DNA from 2 places in the Clostridium sp. TJA020 genome. Region 1 is predicted to be linked to the other one. Evidence: riboswitches for the same ligand, from Rfam matches in the RefSeq annotation. Region 1 holds a riboswitch; the other holds the start of a gene.
The links. A riboswitch is a leader RNA that binds a small molecule or an ion and turns the genes downstream of it on or off. The one in region 1 is predicted to bind cyclic di-GMP.
Positions count from the first base shown of each region.

Region 2: it holds a riboswitch for cyclic di-GMP, as region 1 does, so the genes downstream of both, AC4FQ1_RS11110 (sensor domain-containing protein) here and AC4FQ1_RS05350 (BsaA family SipW-dependent biofilm matrix protein) in region 1, are expected to answer to the same signal.

Region 1 is NZ_JBZEFC010000002.1:306,795-312,744, reverse strand. Features, by position in the region: gene AC4FQ1_RS05370 (DUF979 domain-containing protein) at 1-643, shown strand, start outside; gene pcp (pyroglutamyl-peptidase I) at 680-1,321, shown strand; gene AC4FQ1_RS05360 (gamma-glutamylcyclotransferase family protein) at 1,315-1,719, shown strand; gene AC4FQ1_RS05355 (signal peptidase I) at 1,888-2,418, shown strand; cyclic di-GMP riboswitch class II at 2,524-2,607, shown strand; cyclic di-GMP riboswitch class II at 2,677-2,757, shown strand; gene AC4FQ1_RS05350 (BsaA family SipW-dependent biofilm matrix protein) at 2,838-3,563, shown strand; gene AC4FQ1_RS05345 (LPXTG cell wall anchor domain-containing protein) at 3,595-4,260, shown strand; gene AC4FQ1_RS05340 (hypothetical protein) at 4,336-4,944, shown strand; gene AC4FQ1_RS05335 (vWA domain-containing protein) at 4,953-5,950, shown strand, end outside.
Region 2 is NZ_JBZEFC010000007.1:129,067-135,016, forward strand. Features, by position in the region: gene purH (bifunctional phosphoribosylaminoimidazolecarboxamide formyltransferase/IMP cyclohydrolase) at 1-585, shown strand, start outside; gene purD (phosphoribosylamine--glycine ligase) at 625-1,872, shown strand; cyclic di-GMP riboswitch class I at 1,930-2,021, shown strand; gene AC4FQ1_RS11110 (sensor domain-containing protein) at 2,361-4,112, shown strand; gene AC4FQ1_RS11115 (class I SAM-dependent methyltransferase) at 4,297-5,469, shown strand; gene AC4FQ1_RS11120 (hypothetical protein) at 5,570-5,950, shown strand, end outside.

The DNA of each region.
Region 1 (5,950 bases):
TAAAAGCAAAATATTTACTCCTTCATTAGTATTGGCTTTTGCAGCAGTTATAGTAGCTATGGGATTATCCGATTATAAGAATTCATCACAATTTGCAATTGGTGTTGGGGCAATAGCTGCAATGGTAGCAGCTTTTGCAATAACAAAAGCTAAACCTAAAGAAGCTGTTAATGATGGAGCAAGGCTTCTTCACCAAATGGGACCAACAAGTATGTTACCGCAATTACTTGTTGCACTTGGAGCATTATTTACACAAGCTGGTGTTGGGGAGGTTATATCACAATATATTTCAGGTGTAGTTCCGCAAGGAAATAGATTATTAGGAGTTACTGCATACGTACTTGGAATGGCATTATTTACAATGGTTATGGGAAATGCATTTGCAGCATTTTCAGTAATTACAGCAGGAATAGGAGTACCTTTTGTATTAGCACAAGGAGCAAATCCAGTAATAGTTGGAGCATTAGCACTTACTGCTGGATATTGTGGAACACTTTTAACACCTATGGCTGCAAATTTTAATATAGTTCCATCTGCATTGCTAGAATGTAGAGATCAAAATGAAGTAATTAAGACTCAGGCACCAACAGCTATAATATTATTAGTTGTTCATATATTTGCTATGTATTTCTTAGCGTTTTAAAAAATTTAAGGGTATAGTAACAAAGGAGGAATTAAAATGAAGATATTATTAACTGGATTTGATCCTTTTGGTGGTGAAAAAATAAATCCAGCACAAGAAGCTGTAAATATGGTTTCAGATAATATAAATGGTGCAGAAGTAATAAAACTTATAATACCAACTGTATATGAAAAATCATTAAAAGTTATAGAAGAATCTATAATAAAACATAAACCAGATGTAGTAATATCAATTGGTCAAGCTGGGGGAAGATATGATATAACTCCAGAAAGAGTTGCAATTAATATAAATGATTTTAGAATAAAAGACAATGAGGGAAATCAACCAATAGATGAGGTTATAAGAGCAGATGGAGATGCTGCATATTTTTCAAATTTACCATTAAAAGCAATAGTAAAACATTTAAATGAGAATGGAATACCAAGCACTCTTTCAAATACAGCTGGAACTTTTGTATGCAATCATGTAATGTATGGAGTTTTATACATGATAAATAAAAAGTATCCAAATATTAAAGGAGGGTTTGTTCACATACCATATATAACATCTCAAATCTTAGATAAAAAGAATGTACCTTTTATGTCGTTAAATGAAATAGTAAAAGGTATAGAATTAATTTTAGAAGCATGTACTATCTATGATGAAGATGTAAAAGTAATTGGTGGAGAAATATGTTAGTGGATAAAGTATTTGTATATGGAAGTCTTAGAAGTGGGATGTTCAACTATGAGAAATTATTAAAGGGTAAGGTTAAAGGGTTAAAAAAGGGGACAATTTATGGAGAATTGTTCCATATAGAAAATAAGGGATATCCAGCAGTAATTTGTGGGGAAGAAGAAATTGCTGGTGAATTAATGACATTTAAAAATTTTAATAAAACTTTATTTGAACTAGATGAATTAGAAAATTTTAAAGTTTTAGATGAAAATTCAGAGTATTTAAGAGAGGTTGTTGAAGTTTATTTAGAGGATGGTACTAAAGAAAAAGCATATTTTTATAAATATAATACAAAATCTATTTTAAATAAAGAAGATAAGTTATTAAAAGTTAAAAGTGGGGATTGGTTTAAGAGGTAATGTAGAAAGAAGTTATCAAATATTTGGTAACTTCTTTTTTGTATAATTTATAGATTATAAACCAAAAATACAATAAATATTAACAAAAATATAGTAAACTTAAAAAACATATAAATATTAAATTGAATATGCTAAATTATTTTTATAATTTAATCATTAGGGGGAAAAATGAAAGATAAAAAACAATTAAAAAAGAAAAATTCAATAAAAACTGTACTTAATATTATATTTTATTTATTTATAGTTGCAGTTATAGTTTTATCAATCTTTAATATAATGGGTGAAAAAGAAGGAAAACATCCAAGTATATTAGGTTATAGTACATATTATATAATGACTGGTAGTATGGAACCAAATATAAATCCAGGAAGTTTAGTGGTAGTTAAAAATGGTACAGATCAATCAATAAAAGTTGGAGATGTAATAACATTTAGAGGCTCAACAGGAAAGACAATAACAACTCATAGAGTGCAAAAGGTTATAAATAATGGAACTGAATTTATAACAAAAGGAGATGCAAATAATACAGCTGATCCAATTCCAGTTAAAAATATGCAAGTTATAGGAAAGGTAATGTTCCATGTACCTTATTTAGGAAATATATCTCAATTTATTCAAAGAAATTTAGTTATAGTAATAATATTTATTTTGGCCTTATTTGGTATTAGTACAGTTATCGATAAAGTTAGAAATAAATAATAAAAATATATTTTATTAATAAATTTAACAAAGTGTTAATAAAGTAAAATAAATATAAAAACTATTGTATAATAAAAAACTAAATGATAACATTTTATTATAAAAATGAAATTTAGGAGCTTTGAAACATATTCTGTATATGGGCACTTGGAATATGTGGAGCTAGTAGTGCAACCGACTAATTTATATTATTTTAAATATAGATTAGTCTTTTTTTATATAAAAATATATTAATTAAGACTAATGCAATTAAAACTAAAATTTTATAGAAGCTTTGAAGTATGTTCTGTATATGGGCACTTGGAACATATGGAGCTAGTAGTGCAACCGGCTAATTCTACATGATTAGCTTATTTTCTTAGCTAATCCTTACATTATATTCTAAAAATATAAAATAAAGTAAAACGGAGGATTAACAAATGAAAAAGAAAAAAATTATTAGTGCAATAGCGGCAGTCGCAGTAGTGGCATCATTATCAATAGGATCATTAGCTTGGTTTACATCACAAGACAGTGTAACAAATAAATTTTCAACAGTATCAACAGATAATCCAAGCAATGCAAATTCAGGAATAGATATAAACGAAGATTTTGATAAAACAACTGCTCAAAAAGTACTTCCAGGAACAGAAGTAAAAAAACTTGTAAAGGTTGATAGTAAAGCACAATATGATCAACTTGTAAAAGTAAAATTAGAAAAAGTTTGGACAAATTCAAGAGGAGATAAAGTTGACTCATATAAGGTTACTACTAAAATAGGACAAGATACTAATGGAAATAATATTAAGTTGGAAGATATAACTTATTATGATAGTTCAAAAGATAATACACCAAAAGATGCTAAAAAATTAGATTTAAGTTTAATTAAATTAAATTTTGGAGATAACTTAGGTGATTCAGAAGGAAAGTGGATTGATGGAAAAGAAGGAACTTATTATTATAATGGAATTCTTAAACCAGGGGCTACAACAAATGCATTATTAAATAGTGTTACATTAGATAAAAAAGCAGATAATGTTTATAAAAACTTAAAGTTTAATGTTATAGTTACAGCAGATGGTATACAAGCATCAAATGGAGCTGTAAGTGATGGATGGAAAGAAGCACCTCAAGCTATTAAAGATTTAGGCGGAGTATCTAAATAATTAAATAAATATAAAAGTAGGGTGATAATATATGAAAAATATTTTAAAAGCTTTTGTATTAACCCTATCAATTATATTACTTACTGGAATTAAGGGGGAGGCAGCAGAGGTGCTTCCCCCTAATGTTAAATTGGTAGGAGATGCTAATGGAATAGTATTTGTTAATGGTGATGAACCTTTTTTATGTAAATATAATATGCTTCCTGGGGATAGTGTAAAAAGAACAATGACTCTTAAAAATGCTCATAAAGATTCTTATGATATATATGTAAGAGCTGAAAGAGTTACTAAAAGTAAACAGTATGATTTATTAAAAAAGATAAATTTAGTTGTAAAATATGATGGCAATATTATATATAATGGTCCAATAGCTAGTAAAAATGGATTAAGTAATGAGATTTTTCTTGGTAAAGTTAAGCCAGGAGAAGAAAAAAAGCTTGAAGCTGAGGCTGTATTTGATGGAAAAACAATCGGAAATGAGTACAAAAATAAATATGCTGAAGTTGAATGGATATTTACTGGTATAAAAATTCCAGAGCAAATGATTAATAAAGAAAATAATTATAATCTAAATAATAAAAAAATGAATGGTATTTTACCTAAAACTGGTTACGAAAATTTTTATTTTATAGGTATATTAATTGCTTCAATAGGAATTATTTCTATTTTAAAAAAAGATAAGAAATTTAGTAAGTAGTAGTAATGGTATTTAAAATTATTTATATATAAAAGTTATACGATTTATGGATACTTCTTAAAAAGGAGGAAAAGTATGATTAAAAAGAAGAAAATTATAATTGCAACAATTGGAATAGCGTTAGTTAGTTTAATTAGTTTAATCAGCTTTGCAAGTAATGCATTTTTTACATCTTCTGATAAAGTGAAAAATGATTTTAAAATTGCTAAATATGAAGTTACTACTAAGGAAAATTTTGATCCTAGTAAATATAATAAAAATGATACTATAAAAAAAGAAGTTTATGTAGAAAATACAGGAAGCTTACCTGCTTATATAAGAGTTAAAATAGTTCCAGTATGGAAAAATGGATTACCTATACAAGTTAATGGTAAAAGCACAGTTGATTTAAATATTATTAATTTAGATAGTTGGGTAAAAATAGGGGATTATTATTATTATAAGGGAGTATTAAATCCTAAATCTTCTACAAAAAAATTACTAGATAGTGTAAAAATTAGTGATAATATAAAAAATTTAGATGGTGATTATGATATAAAAAATTTATCTGTTGATGTATTTACTGAAAGTATAATACATCTAGATGAAACAAAAGAGAACCAAAAAGAGATTAATATTAAAAGAATAAAAGAAGCTTGGAAAGTTGATGAATCTAAGTTTATTGATAAAAAGAGTAAGGAGTGATTTTACTAATGAATAATAAAAGAAAAAAATCTAAAGTTATTTTAGCAATGACAGTAATATTCACTTTTTTTACTTTTAATATTACTCCATTGAGTGTTAACGCAGATAATAGAGAAACAGCAAATAATAAAAGTTTATTTACTATAAGTAAAACAGCAGAATATTATCACAAAGGGGATAAACAAAAACAATTAAAAGATAGAGAATATACTATAAATTTAAATGCTTCATTTAATGGAGCAACAAAATCAAATCCTAAAGATGTAATATTAGTTTTGGATAAGTCAGGAAGTATGAAATCTAATAAAGCAGAAGATAACTTAAAAGAGGCTGCAATTAACTTTTCAAAAAAGTTGCTTTCGGATAAAAATAATAAAATATCTGTAATAACATTTTCAGGAACTTATGAAAATGATAGAGAAATTAAGGGGTTAAAAAAAGTTTCATATAATGAATATAAAGGGTATTTAAAATATTATAATGACAATAAAGAAGAAGTAGTAACTATACATGATGATGACTCAAATGAATATTATTGTTATGGATATATAAATAAAGGATTAAAAAATGAAAAGAAATTATTGTTAAGAAAAATATATACCCAAAGCTTACACTTTCCTCAATATATATATATTGGTTATAAGGTTATGTCTGGTATTAAATCCGATTCAGATTTATTAGTAGATTTTACTTCAAATAAAAATTATGTAACACAAAAAATAAATAGTATTACCTCTGAAGGAGTTACTAATGCAGAAGCAGCTTTAGATAAAGTTGAAATACAACTACAGAAAGTTAAGAATGACAATAGGGGAAAATACGTTATATTTTTTACAGACGGATTACCTAACTATAGCTTAAATTATGTAGGTGAAAATAACCAAAATTATATTAGCTTGAATGTTATTAATCAAACTATAAATACTTATAAAGAAATAGAAAAAGAAAATAAAAATACTAGGTTTATATCTTTAGGATTTAAAAGTTCTACGTTAGGTTTTGATGG
Region 2 (5,950 bases), on a different contig from region 1:
AAAGTTGATAAGAGAACAGCTGAAGAGATGATTAAAATTTTCTTAGAAGTTATTGCTGCACCAGAATATGATGATGATGCATTAGAAATATTAAAGCAAAAGAAAAATTTAAGAGTTCTTGAATTCGAAAATCTTCCAAAAGATGATAAGTATATGGTTACAGTTGATGGAGGAATATTAGTACAAGAAGAAGATAAAAATCTTTTTAATGAATTAAAAGTTGTTACAGAAGTAAAACCAACTTCAGAAGAAATGAATGATTTAATATTTGGAATGAAGGTTGTAAAATATGTTAAATCAAATGCTATTGTAGTAGCACATGATGGAATTGCATTAGGTATTGGGGGAGGACAAGTTAATAGAATTTGGCCAACAGAAGATGCTCTAAGAAGAGGAAAGGGAGCAACAATTTTGGCATCAGATGCATTTTTCCCTTTTAGAGATGTTGTAGATAAAGCAGCTAAGTATGGAATAAAAGCAATAATACAACCAGGAGGTTCTTTAAGAGATCAAGAATCTATAGATGCATGTAATGAACATGGTATATCAATGGTGTTTACAGGTATTAGGCATTTTAAACATTAATTAAAGCTTTTTAGAATATAGTAAAAGGGGTTTTAAAATATGAATATACTTTTAGTTGGTTCAGGTGGAAGAGAACATGCAATAGCATGGAAAATATCAAAAAATAAAAAGGTAAATAAAATATATGTAGCTCCAGGTAATGGGGGGACTGCAATTGAGGATAAATGTGAAAATGTAAATATAACTGATATAGAAAATCTAATAAAGTTTTCAAAAGAAAATAATATAGATTTAACTATAGTTGGACCAGAAGAGCCTCTTATAAATGGAATAGTAGATAGATTTGAAGAAGAAGGATTAAAAATTTTTGGACCTAATAAGGCTGCTGCAATGCTTGAGGGGAGCAAAGCTTTTTCAAAGGACTTTATGAAAAAATATGGAGTGAAAACAGCAGAATATAATGTATTTTATGATGTGTATAAGGCAAAAGAATATTTAAATAATTGTAAATATCCAGTAGTAATTAAGGCAGATGGAGTTGCAGCTGGAAAAGGTGTTGTTATATGTAACAATAAATGTGAAGCTTTAAAGTCAATTGAAGATTTTATGGTATTAGATGTATTCAATGGAGCAGGTAAAAAAGTAGTAATAGAAGAATTTTTAGAAGGTATTGAAGCATCAATTCTTTCTATAACTGATGGTAATACTATTGTGCCATTTATATCAGCTAAAGATCATAAACAAATATATGATGAAAATAGAGGTCCAAATACAGGTGGAATGGGAGTTATTTGTCCTAATCCATATGTTACAGATGAGGTATTAAGAGATTTTAAAGAAAATATTATGGATAAAACACTAGAAGGAATAAAAGAAGAAGGATTTAATTTTAAAGGAATAATATTCTTTGGGATAATGATAACTAATGATGGTGTAAAACTTTTAGAATATAATGTAAGAATGGGAGATCCTGAAACACAATCAGTTTTAGCTCTTATGAAAAGTGATTTTTTAGATATAATATATTCAGCTATGAATGAAAATTTAGAAAGTTTAAATATAGAATTTTCAGATGAAACTTGTATAAATGTAGTTATGGCGTCAGAAGGATATCCTTTAGAATACGAAACTGGATATAATATAAGTATTGGAAATGTTGATGATAAAGTGTTTATTGCAGGAGCTAAACTTGAAAGTGGTAACTTAGTTACAAGTGGTGGAAGAGTTTTATCTGTTTTAGGAATAGGAAATAATATTGAAGAAGCAAGATATAAAGCTTACAAAAATGTAGAAAATATAATTTTTAAAGGAGCTTATTTCAGAACTGATTTAGGAATAATAAAATAATGTTAGTTAAAATAAATACTTGAAAAGCTTATAAAAATATAGTACTATTTAATAGTAAAAATAAATAGGCAAACTTAGAGAAATTTAAGGACGCAAAGCTATAGGGACTAAGGTTTTTATTTTAAAAACTATGTTAGCCAGTTGCCAAAAAGTAAACATACTTTTTGTTTTTAATTCAGAATATATGTAAATACACAATATATTTATTTTAGTTTAGATTTTGGCTACTCTTATTTTGAGTGGTTTTTTTTTATAATTTTTTAGATATGCCCAACAATTTAAATATTTATATATAATTAATAAAAGCGATAAAAACTATTAATATTAGTTTTTATCGCTTTTATTATTAATGTATTATTTAAAAATATATACTTGATTAATATATGTATTAGTACGAAAATAAAATAGATTAGTAATTTTTGTATATTTTATTATTTAATTAAAAATATTATTTAATTAAATATAATAAGGAGATGTAAATTTAGTATATGAGTAAAAAAAGTCTAAAGAATATAATTAATTCTAAAGAGGCTAGAAAGTATTTAGAGAGAATTGAAAATATTGAAATATTACAAGAATTATATAAAGTAAAAAAGGATAAAAATAATTTGAATATTATAATAAAAAATATACCATTTGCTATTATCTTAAAAGATAATAATAGTTCAATACTTGAAGTAAATGATAATTTTTTGAATTATTATAATATTAAAAGAGAGGATATTATTGGGCAAAATTGGAGATATGAATTTAAAAAAGAACTCATAGAGAAAATAATATTAGAAGATAAAATGGTTATTAATAAAAGGGATAATATTCAATTTATTAGAGAAAAAATAATAAATGGAGAATTGAGAACAATAGAAGTTCATAAAATTCCAGTTTGGGACAATAAAAATAATGTCATAGGAATAGTTGTTATTTACATGGATATAGTTAATTTTGAAGGTTATAGTGATGAATTAAGAAAGTTAATATTTACTGATTCACTTACGGGATTAAATAATAGACGAAGTATATATACATATTTAAAAAAAATTAAGAAAGATACAGAGTATGCTTCATTAATTTCCATAGATATTGATGATTTCAAAAAGGTAAACGATACCTTTGGGCATTATTGGGGAGATAAAGTTTTAGTATTGATTTCTAATATATTTAAACGGGTTTGTAATGATGCTTTTGTAGCACGAATTAGTGGAGATGAATTTATAATTATTTATAAAGATGTAACTAACGAAAAGTTTTTAATAAAAAAGGTTAAAGAAATTATAAAGACTTTAAATTATCAGTTTAGAAAAAGAGAAAAAATAAATTCAATATCAGCAAGCTTTGGAATTTTAACGGATAAAATTAAAGATAATAAAATTGAAGATTTATTAAAAAAAGCAGATTTTGCTTTATATAAAGCTAAAATTAGAGGTAAAAATCAATATGCCTTTTACACTAAAGAATTTGAGAAAGAAAGATTATTTAAATTAGAAATAGAGAGAGAACTTAAAAGAGCTTTAAAAAATAATGAATTAGAATTATATTATCAGCCACAATATACTTATAATAAAAAAATAATAGGATTTGAAGCTTTACTAAGATGGAATAATGAAAAATTTAAGAATGTTCCTGTTGAAAAAATAATCAGTTATATAGAACAAGTTAATATGATAAATATATTTGGAAAATATATATTAAAAAAAGCATTAGTATTTTCAAAGGAAATAAATAAAAATAGAGAAGATCCTATAATTGTATCTGTAAATATTTCGGAAATACAAATAATGTATGAAAATTTTACAGATATAATTGAAAATTTATTAAAAGAAATAAATATAAATCCAAATCTTTTAGGTATAGAGATTACAGAAAACACTTTAATTAAAAATATAAAGTTTAATATAAAGAAACTTAAAAAGTTAAAAAAATTTGGAGTTAAGGTTTATTTAGATGACTTTGGAAAAGGATACTCATCATTAAATTATTTAATTAAATTACCTATATCGGGTATAAAAATAGATAAAGAATTTATACAAAATATGAGTAAAAGTGATGATTATAAAAAATTAGTAAAGTTAGCTGTAGATATAGGACAGTCATTAGAAATTAAAGTTGTTGCAGAAGGAGTTGAAACATACAAGCAACTTCACATATTAAAAGAAATGAATGTTGAATATATACAAGGATATTTATTTTCAAAACCTTTATGCGAAAAAGATGCTAAAAAATTAATTAATAAATTGAAATAAAAGCTTTGGATATAAATTTTAAAAAAGATGCTATAAATTTTTTGCAGCATCTTTTGTTTTATAATAAGACTTTATTTTTATATATTTTTTTCTTAGAGTGTTGTATTATTTTAATATAATAAATTTAATTATGTATAGACATAATTTATTTTAGAGAGAAAACAAAAAGTAAGGTGTGAACTTAATGGAAGAATTAAAAAGAGCTATAAAAGAAATTACAAATGAAAAAGCTTTTAAAATAGTTATAAGTAATAAGATGAACAAAGAAATAGAATATAAAAAGATAAATATTGAATTAAAAGAAAAAAACAATAAAGAATATTATCAAATAGAAAAATATACAGATAAACAAGTTTTTCATGAAAATATTGAGAAAGATAAGTTTGAAGGTAAGCTTTTAGAAATAATAGAAGAAAATTATAAGCAAGTTGATGCTTTTAGTGAAAATTGTAATATAAATATTAAGATTTCTAAAAAGGGAAAAGTATTTTTAGGAAAGAAAAAAGTTGATAATAAAAAGTTATGTGAATCATGTAATAAATCACATAATAAAGAAAAAAATTATATTCTTAAAGAAGGAATGATAATAGAACCTTTAATAGATTTAGGTATATTCACTAAAGAAGGAAAAGCAGTTAAATCAAAATATGATAAGTATAAGCAAATAAATAGATTTATAGAAATAATTGATGATGAGATAAAGAAAAATGAATATAATGATCTTACAATATTAGATTTTGGTTGTGGTAAATCATATTTAACATTTGTACTTTATTATTATTTCGTAAAAATTAAAAATATAAATGTAAAAATGATAGGATTAGACCTTAAAAAAGATGTTATTAAAAAGTGTAATGATATAGCTAAAAAATATAATTATACTAATTTGCACTTTGAACTTGGTGATATAAATGGATTTAAATATAATAATAAAGTTGATATGGTAATTACATTACATGCTTGTGATACAGCTACAGATTATGCACTTTATAATGCAATAAAGTGGAATACTAAAATGATATTTTCAGTTCCTTGCTGCCAACATGAGTTTAATAGTCAAATAGAAACAGATAATTTAAAAATATTAACAAAGTATGGAATAATACAAGAGAGGGTAGCTGCACTTATGACAGATGCAGTAAGAGGAAATCTTTTAGAAACTTTAGGTTATAAAACTCAGCTTTTAGAATTTATTGATATAGCACATTCACCAAAAAATATTTTAATTAGAGCATCAAAGTCTAATATATCAAAAGATAAAAAGCTTAAGTCATTAAATGAAGTGGAAAATTTAATGAAAGAGTTTAATTTAAATCCAACTTTATATAAGTTATTAAAAGAAGATAAGTTAATATAATAAATTTTAGTAAGGTATTAATTAAAATAAATTATGGACTAAAATAGTTTAATATTATATAATAATTATTATTAAGTAACATAAGAAGTGAGGGTAATATATGGATAATAAAATAAGTTTAGTATATGAAAATGGAAAATACACTTTATATATAGATGAAAAAGTAATAAGCGTAAATAAATATATAGATAATGCAATAGATAATTTTACACAAACAATAAATAATAATGCAATATTAAAATCAATTCCTTGGGAAACTATAGAAAAAGATTTAGAAGAAATAAAAGATGATAGATTAGAAATAAATAATGAATTTAAAACACTTACATTTGGAGATATGAAGTACTTTTATAGCACAGATAAAGTATTTAATATGCATGGTGGAAATATGAAACAATTACTTGGAGGATATAACTTATTTTCTTTTGTTGTTAAAATGATAAGTGCAGGATATATAAAAAATTATTTAGAAATACTTAAT